Regions from separate parts of the Shinella sp. GW821-FHT11G07 genome, predicted to be linked through region 3. Evidence: predicted binding sites of a transcription regulator. Region 3 holds the regulator's gene; each other region holds the start of a gene.

Region 1 (2,266 bases), on a different contig from region 3:
GAAACCTCCCGGCGCGCGGTGCAGGGTTTTCGAACGCTGCTGGAGGGGCTTTGCCTGAAGAGCTGACCGGGCTTTTACGACCCGGCCGGCGCTTCCTTCAGTTCGCAGGCAGTGGTGCCGATGGTCATCGTGTTGCCGCGCCAGTCGATATTGCCGCCGACCCAACTGCGCAGCCAGATGGCCGGCATCATGCAGTCGCGCACGATCATGGCCGGGACGGACCAGAGGGAGAGCCGCCAGCCCTTGGCAAGCGCAAGCGCCACTTCCGGCAGGTAGATGGCTGCGAGCACCAGAAGTGCGGCCGGCGCAAGCGTTGCGTCGGACATCATGGCCGCGACAAGCGCCAGTAGCAGCGGCGGGATGGCGCCGAGCAGGATTTCCGGCGTGAAGAAACTCGGGAAGGTGACACGGCGCAGGCGCGACCAGCGGCACTGGCGCGACCAGATGTCGTGCCCCGTGCGGCGCCCCAGCGGCTGCTCGAAGGGCGATGAAACGAGGTGGACCTTCAGGCCCAGGCGGCTGACAAGCTTGGTGGAGGCCGCATCCTCGGCGATTTCCGCACTCAGCGCATGGATGCCGCCGTTCGCATCGAGCATGGGCTTGTACCAGAGCATGCTCTTGCCCTGTGCAAAACCGAGCCCCAGCGCTTCGCCGGCATATTGCCAGCGGGCCTGCTGGGTGTTGAGGAACATGCATTCCACCTCCGCCCAGAAGCCATCCGGCCGCGAGCCGAGCGGCGTCGAGCAGACCAGGCCTGAATCGGTCCGCCAGCCGCCCATCAGGTGCTGGATGTAATCCGGCGGCATCAGCACGTTGGAATCGGCGAGGATCACCCAATCATGACGTGCTGCCTGCCAGCCCTTGACGCAATTGTTGAGTTTTGGATTGGCGCTGACGCGGTCGTCACCGACGAGGATGCGCGCTGCGACATGGGAATGCCGCGCGGCGGTCTTCTCGATTTCCGGGATGATGGGATCGCTGCCATGGGCGACGCAAAACAGCAGCTCATAGTCCGGCCAGGTCAGGCGAAAGGCACGATCCAGCGTTTCGGCCGTAAAATTCTCGATACCGCGGACGGGAACGACGATCGAGACCGGTGGCTTTTCGTCGATTGCCGGCGGTGCGGCGTCGGCTGGTTTCAGCCGCTTGCCGGCGATCACGATGCTGGCGAGGTTGGTCGCGACAAGAGCGCCCGAGGCAAGGGCGAAGGCCTGAGCCATGTCCATTCAACGCGTACTCCGCTTGGCGCCGGTCCTGGCGGCTGCCGGGTGCATTCACGCGGGAAGAGACATCATTGTCACATGACAGGCGAATGACGCGCCGCAATACGCGCGTTCGAAGGACGGTGATTTCCGGAGGCTTTCGTCTTCGGCTTGCCATCCCCGCCGGAGCGGAGATGGCCATTTTTCAGGTTTTTTCAGATGCTTCCCGGATTCAAGACAGGAAGTCGGCCGTTGTCGTGACCTTGCCGTAGCCGAATTCGAGCGCCGACATGATCGTGGCGTGAACCTGCGCGGCGGGCACGACCGAATCACCGAATGCCTTGTCGCGCGTGGCGCAGGCATCGTGCACGACGGTGAGCCCGTAACCGAGATCGGCGGCGGCGCGGGCGGTCGCGTCGATGCAGACGTCGCTCATCGCACCGACCACCACGACCTCTTCGATGCCGCCGTCCTGCAAGGTCTGCTGGAGTGTCGTTTCGCGGAAGGAATTCGGAAAATTCTTGACCACGACCGTATCGCCGGCCTGCGGCGTCACCGCCGGGATCGGGTGGATGCCGTCGGTGTTCGGGGCAAAGAGCGGCGAATCGGCCTCCTTCGCCACGTGATGGACGTGGATGATCCGGTCACCCTTGCCGCGGGCGGCGTCGACGACGCGGGCGGCGTTGGCGGCGGCGGCATCGATGCCGGTCAGCGCGAAGCTGCCGGAGGCGAGATAATCCTTCTGGAGGTCGACGATGATGACGGCGCGTTTGCTCATGGGAGATCCTTTCTGCACATGATTGAAGTCATGGACATTCTGCCTCGGGCCTGCCATCTCTCGCCATTGGCGATATCGACATAATACAGGGTGAAAGTGACATGGCAGCCGCGGCCGAGATTGGACTGGTGCTTTATCCGGGGGTACAGATGGCGGCCGTGCTCGGCATGACCGATCTCTTCAATTCGGCGATGGAACTGGCCGGCCGGAAGGGTGCGGCGGGGCCGGTGCTCGGGGTCAGCCATTGGCGGTTGGAGGACGGGCAGCCGGTGCGCATCGAAGCGAG
Region 2 (2,266 bases), on a different contig from region 3:
TGCCGTCCCAGGTGGCCGTCTCCAGGCCCGCCTGGAAGGCCTCCGGGCTTGGCCGGATGAACGTGCCGGCCTGGTTTTGCAGCGAAACAAAGGGCAGGCCGAGGCGCACGACCTGGCCATATTCGAGATAGGAAATGCTGTTCTTCGTCGTGGTCGCCAGGCTCGCGAGCCCGCCGGTACCCTTCTCGCCCTTGCCGAGCGGCCACTCGATCAGCGTGCCGGCGCCCGGCTTTTGCGCCCATTCCGGGCTGCTTTTGGAGAGGAACCCCGTGAAGGCCAGGGTCGAGCCTGATCCGTCCTCACGATGCAGAACCTCGATCGCCGCATCCGGTAGGGCGAGATCCGGGTTCAACGCCTTGATGGAGGGGTCGGACCATTTGGTGACCTTGCCGAGATAGATATCAGCAATCAAGGGGCCGGACAGGCGAAGCGCCCCGGCACCTATGCCATCGACATTGGCGACGACGACGATGCCCCCCATGACGACGGGGAACTGGAGGAGGTCGCGCGCCTTCAGTTCCTCGGCCGGCAGCGGGGCATCCGTTGCGGCAAAATCCGTCTCGATCTGACCGAGGCGCATCACGCCGGCGAGCGAGCCGACCGGCTCGTAGTCGACGCGCCAGTCCGGTGACGTGAAGTCGCCGCCATCCGTGCGCGTCGCCTCGTAATCATGCGACCAGAGCTGGATGATCGGCGCGGCAAAGGTCGATCCGGCACCAAGAATGGGCTCCGCATGGACGCTCGCGGCGGAAAAAATTACAGCGCCAAGCAACAGCGCAAACCTGCTCCACACATTGCGGGCAAGGGGTTGGAATGCATTCATCATGAATCTCCCCTCGTCAATGCGCACCTTCAGACAACGGGAAGCCGCCCCGACAGTCATCACCGACTGCCAGGCGCGAAAATGCGCATGACCATAAGACGTAAATTAGCAAACTGCGTTTTCAGCCATTCTTTACTATTAAGTTTGCTTGACGGGCACATGACAATATTAGCGGCATCGCCACAATCGCTCCGAGACGACTGTCATCTGCGTGAAATGTCGGCGTGCTCCAAACCACGCCACGCGCCACGTCCGATGGAGATCCCGATGAACGACGCATCCCAGCCGAAAACCCTCAGCAACCGAACGGCCATCGTCACCGGCTCGACCAGCGGCATTGGCCTTGCCATCGCCCGCCGTTTCGCCGCTGCGGGGGCGAACATCGTCATCAACGGGCTGGGTGATGCGGCCGCAATCGAGGCAGAGCGCGCCGGCATCGAGGCGGATTATGGCGTGCGCTGCCTGTATTCGCCGGCCAACATGCTTTCCGGCAGCGAAATCGGCGAGATGGTGAAACTCGCACTCAACACATTTGGACGCTGCGACATCCTCGTCAACAATGCGGGCATCCAGCATGTCGCGCCGATCGAGGAATTTCCCGATGATAAATGGCAGGCGATCATCCAGATCAACCTCGTCGCCGCGTTCCATACCATCAAGGCTGCACTGCCGGCGATGAAAGAGCATGGCTTCGGCCGTATCATCAATGTCGCCTCTGCCCATGCGCTCGTCGCCTCGCCGTACAAATCCGCCTATGTGGCAGCCAAGCACGGCATTGCCGGCCTGACAAAAACCGTCGCGCTGGAAGCCGCCACCAATGGCGTCACGGTCAACGCCATTTGCCCCGGCTATGTCTGGACGCCGCTCGTCGAAAAACAGATCCCCGACACGATGGCCGCACGCGGGCTTACCAAGGAGCAGGTCATCCATGACGTGCTGCTCGAGGCCCAGCCGACGAAGCAGTTCGTCACGGTCGAGCAAGTCGCCGGCCTCGCCCTCTACCTCGCCAGCGAGGAGGCGGCCTCGATGACCGGTGCGATCCTTTCGCTCGACGGCGGCTGGACGGCGCACTGATCGTCGCCCACCCTATTTTTCTCCTGTAGGAATCAATGACATGAAGGCCACCGACGTCCGCAACGCCTACGCCATGCCGCTGACGAACCCCGCCTATCCGCCGGGTCCCTACCGCTTCATCGATCGGGAATATGTCATCATCAGCTACCGGACGGATCCCGATGCGCTGCGCGCCGTGGTGCCGGAGCCGCTGGAGATCATCGATCCCATCGTCAAATACGAGTTCATCAAGATGCCGGACTCCACCGGTTTTGGCGACTACACGGAATCCGGCCAGGTCATCCCGGTTCGCTTCGAGGGTGAAGAAGGCGTCTACGTGCACGCCATGTATCTCGACGACGACGCGCCCATCGCCGGCGGGCGGGAAAT
Region 3 (2,266 bases):
CCCGCGCGTGAACCGGAGCGGTGCACGCATATAGGTTTCATAGAGCGGCGCGGCATCGGCCATGGCGCAGGTCCCCCGAAAAGAGATGCGGAAAGATTCGTTTACGGCTTGACTTTTCCAGGCTTTAGAAAAATCAAAAACCGCCTTTCGGCGGCATGCGGCACTATCAGCATTTCTCCCTGCAATGTCAATGAAATGCACGTCTGAAATGCCGCTGAACCTACCGCAACGTGAGGATTCACGATACGCGCGCAAGGTGTCGCTCTTGAGTCACACCAGGGCAGCAAGTTGGGGAAAACTCCGAAATCGATTCGCACCGATTCCCGCGACTCTTGTCACAGAGTCCCCCGAACTCTAGGTTAAAGACCAATTACTAGACTGCAAGCGGCGGAACTAGTCACCAAAAGAGTTAGGGCGTTCAAGTTCCGGACCCATCCGGAACGCGATGAGGGATTCCCGCATCGCGAGCGTCGAACGGAGACGAGAAGATGAACTGGACAGACGAGCGGGTCGAGAAACTCAAGAAGCTCTGGAGCGAAGGTCTGAGCGCGAGCCAGATCGCAGCGCAGCTCGGCGGCGTCAGCCGTAACGCCGTCATCGGCAAGGTGCACCGCCTGAACCTGCCGGGCCGCGCGAAAGCCGGCGGCACGCCGACCGCCGCCCGCCCGAAGCGTCCGGCCGTTGCAACGCCGCGGCCGTCGAACTTCGCGGCCCGTCCGGTCCCCGCTCGCGTAGCGGCACGTCCGACCGGCGCGATCCTCGCCAAGGAAGACATCGACGCCGATTTCGACGCACAGACGGAGCAGCTTCCGGTCCCCGCCAACGGCAACAAAGTGGTTGTGCCGATGTCGCGGAAGCTGGAACTGACCGAGCTGACCGAGCGCACCTGCAAGTGGCCGATCGGCGACCCGCTGAACGACGACTTCCACTTCTGCGGCAACGAATCCCCGGACAACTCGCCCTACTGCACCTACCACCAGCGCCTCGCCTACCAGCCCTCGGCTGAACGGCGCCGGATGCGCTAGCAGAAACGAAGAGCTGAATGCGATAAGGGCCCGGAAGGGCCCTTTTCTTTTGTGCTGACGAGAGACGCGCAGCCCCCAAAACGCAAACAGGCCCCAAAGGGCCCATTTCCGTCCTTGGGAGGAAACGCTTGGCTCAGGTTTCCAGCGAGTAGCCGGCGCCGCGGACGGTGCGGATGACGTCCTGCATGTTGGCGAAGTTGAGCGCCTTGCGCAGGCGCCCGACATGCACGTCGACGGTGCGCTCGTCGACATAGATGTCATGGCCCCAGACGCCGTCGAGAAGCTGCGAGCGCGAGAAGACGCGGCCGGGCGAGGTCATCAGGAACTCCAGGAGGCGGAACTCCGTCGGGCCGAGGCGGACCTCGCGGGTGCGGCGGTGCACGCGATGCGTCTCGCGGTCGAGTTCGATATCGCCGCAGCGCAGCACCGTCGAGACGACCTCGGGTTTTGCACGGCGCAGCATGGCGCGAACGCGCGCGACGAGCTCCGGCGTCGAGAACGGCTTGACGACATAGTCGTCGGCGCCGGTGGCGAGCCCGCGCACGCGCTCGCTTTCCTCGCCGCGTGCCGTCAGCATGATGATCGGCAGGCGCTCGGTTTCCGGACGCTGGCGCAACCGCCGGCACAGCTCGATGCCCGAAACGCCCGGCAGCATCCAGTCGAGGATGAGAAGGTCCGGCAGGCGCTCCTGCAGGCGCATCTCGGCCTCGTCACCGTTCAGGATCGTATCGACCTCAAAACCTTCGGCCTCGAGATTGTAGCGCAGGAGGACGCTGAGCGCCTCCTCGTCTTCGACGACGGCAATTCTGGGCACCATGGAGGTGAAACTCCTTACTCGGAGGCGTCGGTAACGTCGGCAGTGACCACCGACGTCGTGGTGTCGTCCTTCGGGCGTTCACCCTCGGGCTGCGAGCCGGTCGCCATGTAGTAGATGGTTTCCGCAATGTTGGTCGCGTGGTCGCCGATGCGCTCGATGTTCTTGGCGCAAAACAGGAGATGCGTGCAGGGCGTGATGTTGCGCGGATCTTCCATCATGTAGGTCAGGAGTTCGCGGAACAGCGACGTGTAGATCGCGTCGATCTCGTCGTCGCGCTCGCGGATGGCCTTGGCCTTCTCGATCGAGCGGGTCGCGTAGACGTCGAGGACTTCTTTCAGCTGCATCAGCGCGAGTTCCGCGAGATGCTCGAGACCGCGGGTAAGCTTGCGCGGCATGCCCGAGCTCTGCACGGCGATGACGCGCT

Evidence for each region. The regulator PhoB, encoded in region 3, activates phosphate uptake and scavenging genes when phosphate is short. The targets are predictions, from matches to a motif close to TGTCATNNANCTGTCAT.
Region 1: the regulator PhoB is predicted to act here: its motif matches at 1,302-1,318, upstream of AC1RT2_RS05700 (ceramide glucosyltransferase).
Region 2: the regulator PhoB is predicted to act here: its motif matches at 972-988, upstream of pstS (phosphate ABC transporter substrate-binding protein PstS).

What each region holds. Positions count from the first base shown of each region.
Region 1 is NZ_JBXARJ010000002.1:456,803-459,068, forward strand. Features, by position in the region: gene AC1RT2_RS05695 (TetR/AcrR family transcriptional regulator) at 1-66, shown strand, start outside; gene AC1RT2_RS05700 (ceramide glucosyltransferase) at 75-1,220, opposite strand; gene AC1RT2_RS05705 (cysteine hydrolase family protein) at 1,435-1,980, opposite strand; gene AC1RT2_RS05710 (GlxA family transcriptional regulator) at 2,082-2,266, shown strand, end outside.
Region 2 is NZ_JBXARJ010000001.1:292,381-294,646, forward strand. Features, by position in the region: gene pstS (phosphate ABC transporter substrate-binding protein PstS) at 1-826, opposite strand, end outside; gene AC1RT2_RS01315 (3-hydroxybutyrate dehydrogenase) at 1,091-1,897, shown strand; gene AC1RT2_RS01320 (acetoacetate decarboxylase) at 1,938-2,266, shown strand, end outside.
Region 3 is NZ_JBXARJ010000006.1:108,165-110,430, forward strand. Features, by position in the region: gene AC1RT2_RS13490 (aspartate aminotransferase family protein) at 1-63, opposite strand, end outside; gene AC1RT2_RS13495 (GcrA family cell cycle regulator) at 489-1,025, shown strand; gene phoB (phosphate regulon transcriptional regulator PhoB) at 1,159-1,842, opposite strand; gene phoU (phosphate signaling complex protein PhoU) at 1,857-2,266, opposite strand, start outside.